Oharaeibacter diazotrophicus: one gene and its partner. Each later gene encodes a partner of the first gene's protein in a complex. Links are inferred from orthologs where the notes say so. Each region holds a gene or a part of one and is shown in the gene's direction. Other genes may lie near its edges.

Evidence for each region.
Region 2: the proteins of rpsG (region 1) and tig are in contact, whole or in part, in a crystal structure (PDB 3GTY), measured with the Thermotoga maritima proteins. The link is inferred for Oharaeibacter diazotrophicus from one-to-one orthologs. Residues at the interface, in WP_004081843.1 of Thermotoga maritima: Lys34, Lys52, Lys55, Glu59, Arg62, Gln63, Glu66, Asn67, Lys69, Val71, Arg95, Ala109, Lys110, Lys111, Gly112, Arg113, Pro114, Glu117, Glu121, Ile124, Ala125, Tyr127, Asn128, Asn129, Thr130, Gly131, Lys135, Asp139, Arg142, Met143; in WP_004081061.1 of Thermotoga maritima: Glu122, Val124, Val129, Leu130, Tyr133, Glu188, Gly259, Ile262, Tyr263, Glu266, Ser270, Glu273, Gln274, Glu277, Arg308, Gln311, Ile312, Ser315, Tyr316, Glu325, Arg329, Arg336, Leu363, Phe366, Trp367, Arg373, Leu377, Arg381, Leu384, Glu387.

The regions. Positions count from the first base shown.
Region 1 is NZ_SNXY01000006.1:210,602-213,681, forward strand. Bases 35-2,800 are described here. They hold rpsG (30S ribosomal protein S7), read left to right. Parts: upstream 35-1,065; coding sequence 1,066-1,536; downstream 1,537-2,800. Other genes in these bases: rpsL (30S ribosomal protein S12), read left to right, coding at 638-1,009; fusA (elongation factor G), read left to right, coding at 1,561-2,800. In the rest of the region: more of fusA, read left to right, coding at 2,801-3,080.
Region 2 is NZ_SNXY01000006.1:1,248,837-1,252,004, reverse strand. Bases 1-2,854 are described here. They hold tig (trigger factor), read left to right. Parts: upstream 1-679; coding sequence 680-2,029; downstream 2,030-2,854. Other genes in these bases: EDD54_RS05885 (SGNH/GDSL hydrolase family protein), read left to right, coding at 2,275-2,854; EDD54_RS05900 (DUF4405 domain-containing protein), read left to right, coding at 1-291. Outside these bases: more of EDD54_RS05885, read left to right, coding at 2,855-3,165. UniProt on the Bacillus subtilis protein: Involved in protein export. Acts as a chaperone by maintaining the newly synthesized protein in an open conformation. Functions as a peptidyl-prolyl cis-trans isomerase.

The DNA.
Region 1 (3,080 bases):
AGGGGCTCCGGCGACGGGGCCCCTTCGCGCATTCCGGGGCTCCTCCGAGTCGCCCGGCGAACGGTGGCGGCTACCGAGTCGAGTCGCGGCGAGACGGGAATCGGGCGATTCCCGACCGGCGCGGGCGCCGGAGTCGGGTCCGCAGGCCGATCCGGACGGTACGCGGGCGCGATCGGCGGCCTTCGATGGGCCGGGAATGCCGATTTCGCGCGGCATGGCCGCCCTGCGGCCCCCGGAAAGCGCCGAAATCCGGGGATCCGTGCTTGACGATGACGGGACGCCCGACTATGTTCCGCGCCACTGAAGGGCAGGCCCGTAGGGACTGTAGCTTCGGGAGCGCCCAAAGCGACCGAAGCAGAGTGCCTAGACGCTGCCCCTCGATCCGATGGTGAGATAGCTGTTGCACGCACGATCGGCACCCCGAAAGGGTGTTGGTCCTCTGCATTCCGCAGCGCCGCCCGTGGGCTTCCCCGGGTAGGCGCGCTTCGTTTTGTGCAAACGGACGTGCGGCATGCGGGAAAACGGGTCGGAGACCGCCGGGTTCGCGCCATCGCGTGGATCGTGTGGCTCCACAACGAATGACAACGGTCCGGTGGCGCCACTTCGAAGGCCGGGCCGACGAGATTGAAGGTGAAGTATGCCGACGATCAACCAGCTGATCCGCAACCCGCGCACCGCGCCGGTGTACCGCGAGAAGGCCCGCCATCTCGAGGCGTGCCCGCAGAAGCGCGGCGTCTGCACCCGCGTCTACACGACGACCCCGAAGAAGCCGAACTCGGCTCTCCGCAAGGTCGCCAAGGTGCGTCTCACCAACGGGTTCGAGGTGATCGGCTACATCCCGGGCGAGGGTCACAACCTGCAGGAACACTCGGTCGTCATGATCCGCGGCGGTCGCGTCAAGGACCTTCCGGGCGTGCGCTACCACATCCTGCGCGGCGTGCTCGACACCCAGGGCGTCAAGAACCGCAAGCAGCGTCGCTCCAAGTACGGCGCGAAGCGTCCGAAGTGATCGGCCGCCCGGCCTCCTTCGGTCCACTCCAGAATTCAAGTCGGAGACGTTAAGGCATGTCCCGTCGTCACAGTGCCGAGAAGCGCGAGATCAATCCCGATCCGAAGTTCGGCGATCTCGTCGTTTCCAAGTTCATGAACTCGATCATGAAGGACGGCAAGAAGTCGGTCGCCGAGGCGATCGTCTACGGCGCCCTCGATCAGGTCGAGGGCCGCACCCGGCAGAACCCGCTGCAGGTCTTCCATCAGGCCCTGCACAACGTGATGCCGCAGATCGAGGTCCGTTCGCGGCGCGTCGGCGGTGCCACCTACCAGGTTCCGGTCGAGGTTCGCACCGAGCGTCGTCAGGCGCTCGCGATCCGCTGGCTGATCTCGGCCGCGCGCGGCCGCAACGAGAAGACCATGGTCGACCGCCTGTCGGGCGAGCTCATGGACGCCTCCAACAACCGCGGCACCGCCGTGAAGAAGCGCGAGGACACCCACCGGATGGCGGAAGCCAACCGCGCGTTCTCGCACTACCGCTGGTAATTCAGGCTTCAGGCGGAGACGATCATGCCTCGCACGCATAAAATCGAGGACTACCGCAACTTCGGCATCATGGCCCACATCGACGCGGGCAAGACGACGACGACCGAGCGGATCCTCTACTACTCCGGCAAGTCCCACAAGATCGGCGAAGTCCACGACGGCGCTGCGACCATGGATTACATGGAGCAGGAGCAGGAGCGCGGCATCACGATCACCTCCGCCGCCACGACGACGTTCTGGAACGGCAAGCGCCTGAACATCATCGACACCCCCGGCCACGTCGACTTCACCATCGAAGTCGAGCGTTCGCTGCGCGTGCTCGACGGTGCGGTGTGCGTGCTCGACTCCAACCAGGGTGTCGAGCCCCAGACCGAGACCGTCTGGCGCCAGGGCGACAAGTACCGCGTGCCCCGTATCGTCTTCTGCAACAAGATGGACAAGACGGGCGCGAACTTCGACAACTGCATCCAGGACATCAAGGTGCGCCTCGGCGCGCGCCCCGTCCCGATCCAGCTGCCGATCGGTGCCGAGAACAACTTCAAGGGGATCATCGATCTCGTTCGCATGAAGGCGGTGATCTGGGAGGACGAGTCCCTCGGCGCCAAGTTCCACGACGAGGAGATCCCGGCCGACCTCATCGACAAGGCGACCGCCGCCCGCGGCGAGCTGATCGAGGCCGCGGTCGAGCTCGACGACACCGCGATGGAAGCCTACCTCGAGGGCACCGAGCCCGACGAGGCGACGCTGAAGCGTCTGATCCGCAAGGCGGTCCAGATCTCGGCGTGGTTCCCGGTGCTCGCCGGTTCGGCCTTCAAGAACAAGGGCGTGCAGACGCTCCTCGACGCGGTGGTCGACTATCTGCCGTCGCCGGTCGACGTGCCGCCGACCAAGGGCATCGACGTCAAGACGGGCGAGGAGATCGTCCGGCACTCGACCGACGCCGAGCCGCTGTCGATGCTCGCGTTCAAGATCATCGAGGACCCGTTCGGCGTCCTGACCTTCGCGCGCATCTACTCGGGCACCCTGCAGAAGGGCGTCTCGCTGCTGAACTCCACCAAGGACAAGCGCGAGCGCATCGGCCGCATGGTCCTGATGCACGCCAACTCCCGCGAGGACATCGAAGAGGCCTACGCCGGCGACATCGTCGCCTTCGTCGGTCTGAAGGACTCGCGCACCGGTGACACCCTTTGCGACCCGCAGAAGCCGGTGATCCTGGAGAAGATGGAGTTCCCCGATCCCGTCATCGAGATGGCCGTCGAGGCCGCCACGAAGTCGGAGCAGGAGAAGCTGACCGTCGCCCTGTTCAAGCTGGCCTCGGAGGATCCGTCCTTCCGCGTCAGCACGGACAGCGAGTCCGGCCAGACCATCATCAAGGGCATGGGCGAGCTGCACCTCGACATCAAGATCGACATCCTGCGTCGCGCCCCGCACAACATCAAGGTGAACGTCGGCGCCCCGCAGGTCGCGTACCGCGAGACGATCCGCAAGTCGACCGAGATCGACTACACCCACAAGAAGCAGACCGGCGGCACCGGTCAGTTCGC
Region 2 (3,168 bases), 1.0 Mb from region 1 along the record:
CTCGCCGTCGGATTCGCGCTGGCGGCCGGCAACGGCGGCGGCAATCCGATGATGCAGATGGTCGGCCGGCTCCAGAGCGCGCCCCTGACCGCCGTCGCCCCGGCGATCGGCAGCGACGAACAGGCCGTGCTCGACGCCCTGGTCGCCGCCGGGATCAGCCCGGTCAAGCCGTCGGACAGCATCGCCGACCTTTCCGCCCGCACCGGCCGCGACGCCTTCGAGATCGTCGCCGCGCTCAATGCCGCGGCGAAGGTGGCGCCCGCCGGCCCCGCGACCACCGCGGCCCCCTGATCCCGCGGAAGGCCCGCGCGGCGCGGGAGAGGGGCGGGAAACCCGCGCCTTTTCGCTTTGTGCCCCGACGAAACTTTGCTATGGGAGACGCCGCCTCGGGCCCCGGCCGCGAAGCAGGCGGCGTCCTCGCGGGCGTGGTGGAATTGGTAGACACGACGGATTTAGGTTCCGTTGGCGCAAGCCGTGGGGGTTCAAGTCCCTCCGCCCGCACCAGTCGACGCGCCTCGCGAGCTGCCGGAACCCGCCGTCGCGGCCGAATGCCGGTCCCGTGAGGGATCGTGCGGGACGCGCCCGACGATCGAGACGACAGAACGGGACGCCCGTCCGCTCCGCGGCCACGCGCCGCGCCGGGACGGGCCGAGCGACGACAGGGACGAAAGACGCATCCATGCAGGTGACCGAAACCGCCGCCGACGGCCTCAAGCGCGAGCTGAAGATCGTCGTTCCCGCCACCGACCTCGCCGGTCGGCTGGAGACCTATCTGAACGACCTCAAGGGTCGCGTCCAGATCCGCGGCTTCCGCCCCGGCAAGGTGCCGATGGGCCACCTGAAGAAGCTTTACGGCAAGTCGGCCATGGCCGACATCGTCAACACCGTGATCGGCGAGAGCTCGAACAAGGCGCTCGAGGAGCGCAACGAGAAGTCGGCGATGCAGCCGCAGGTCGAGCTGGCCGACGCGGACGCCGAGAAGGTGCTCGACGGCGGCGTCGATCTCGCCTTCGCCATCAAGTACGAGGTGCTGCCGGCCTTCGAGCTGGCCCCGACCGACGAGATCGCCATCGAGCGGCCGGTCGCTGACATCACCGACGCCGAGGTCGACGAGCGCCTGAGCCAGATCGGCGAGGGCGCCCGCTCCTACGAGGAGAAGGCCGAGGACGCCGTCGCCGAAGAGGGTGACCGCCTGACCATCTCCTACCTCGGCAAGCTCGACGGCGAGCCCTTCGAGGGCGGCGCCGACGACAAGGCCTACCTCTTCCTCGGCCAGAAGCGCTTCATCCCCGGCTTCGAGGAGCAGCTGGTCGGTGCCAAGAAGGGCGACAAGAAGGTGATCGAGGTCACTTTCCCGGCCGAGTACCAGGCGCCGCATCTCGCCGGCAAGCCGGCCACCTTCGACATCGAGGTGTTCGAGATCGCGGCGCCCGGCGAGTTGAAGCTCGACGACGACTGGGCCAAGACCCTCGGCATGGACAGCCTCGAGGCCCTCAAGGGCGCCGTGCGCACCCAGATCGAGTCGCAGTACGGCTTCCAGACCCGCCAGAAGGTCAAGCGCCAGCTGCTCGACGCCCTCGACAAGCAGTATTCCTTCGAGCTGCCGCCGACCCTGGTCGAGCAGGAGTTCGACATCATCTGGCGGCAGGTCGCCGCCGAGATGGAGCGCTCCGGCAAGACCTTCGCCGACGAGGACACCACCGAGGAGAAGGCCCGCGAGGAGTATCGCAAGATCGCCGAGCGCCGTGTCCGTCTCGGTCTCGTGCTCTCCAAGTTCGGCGAGGCCAACAAGGTCCAGGTCACCGAGCAGGAACTGCAGCGCGCCCTGATCGAGCGCGCCCGCCAGTTCCCGGGCCAGGAGCGCGCGGTGTTCGACTACTACCGCAAGGACCCGAACGCGCTCGCCTCGCTGCAGGCGCCGGTGTTCGAGGAGAAGGTGGTCGACTTCCTGCTCGCCTCGGTCAAGGTCACCGACAAGACCGTCTCCAAGGACGAGCTCTTCACCGAGGACGACGAGCTGGCGGCCTGACCGCACGCCCGTCCCGACGAATTTTCGCGCCGGCCGGAGCCACCCGCTCCGGCCGGCGTCGTTTTTTCGCACGTGTATCGCCGACGGCTGCGGAAACACGTCGGTTTCCGCTTGCGTCAGGTCGCGCCTTCCGATTACGTAAACGTCGCAATCCGTAACCGGTGGCCGCGAGGAGGCGGCGTGCCGGCGGCCGGGCGCGAGAGGGCGCCGGCCGGACGGAGGGAACGGGGATCGGGAGGATCTGAATGAAGACGTTCTGGGCCAGGCTCGCGGGCGCGGCCTTCGCCGTCGCCGCCACCGTCACTGCGGCCGCGGCGGCCGACTACCGCGTCGTCTCCTTCGGCGATTCGCTGAGCGACGTCGGCAACACCTTCGAGTTCACGTCCGGCTCCAAGCCGGCGTCGCCGCCCTACTACCAGGGCCGCTTCTCCAACGGGCCGGTGTGGACCGAGATCCTGGCCGGCGGCGCGATGAACAAGTTCTCGAGCGCGATCAACAACGCCAAGGACACCAACTTCGCCTTCGGCGGCGCCTATGCCGGAACCGGCGGTCAGGTCCCGACGATCCCGACCCAGATCGGCGCCTACCTGCAGAAGGGTGGCAAGTTCGCGGCCAAGGACGTGGTGACGCTGCTCGGTGGCGCCAACGACATTTTCGTGCTGACGCCGGCGAGCACCGCGACCAACACCAAGAAGGTCGCCACCGCCGCCGCCGACGCCATGGCCGCCAACCTCGCCTCGGTGCTGAAGGCCGGCGCGAAGGTCGTCGTGATTTCCAACCTGCCGGCGCTCGACAAGACGCCGCAGGCCAAGCTCGCGAGCGGTCTCGGCACCGTCTACGCGCTCGCCACCAAGACCTACAACACCCGCCTCGCGGCCAAGGTCACGGCGGCCCGCACCGCCAATCCGACCGCGAAAATCGTGGTGCTCGACCTGAACACCCTGTTCTCCTCGGTGATCGCCTCGCCAGCCACCTTCGGCTTCACCAACGTCACCGACGCCTGCGTCCGCGTGCCGGCCTGCGTGTCGGCGAGCACGGCGACGCAGAACGAGTACATGTTCTTCGACGACGTCCACCCGACCACCCACGCCCACGAAATCACCGCCTTCATGGCGCGCTGGGCGCTGACGCACTGATCC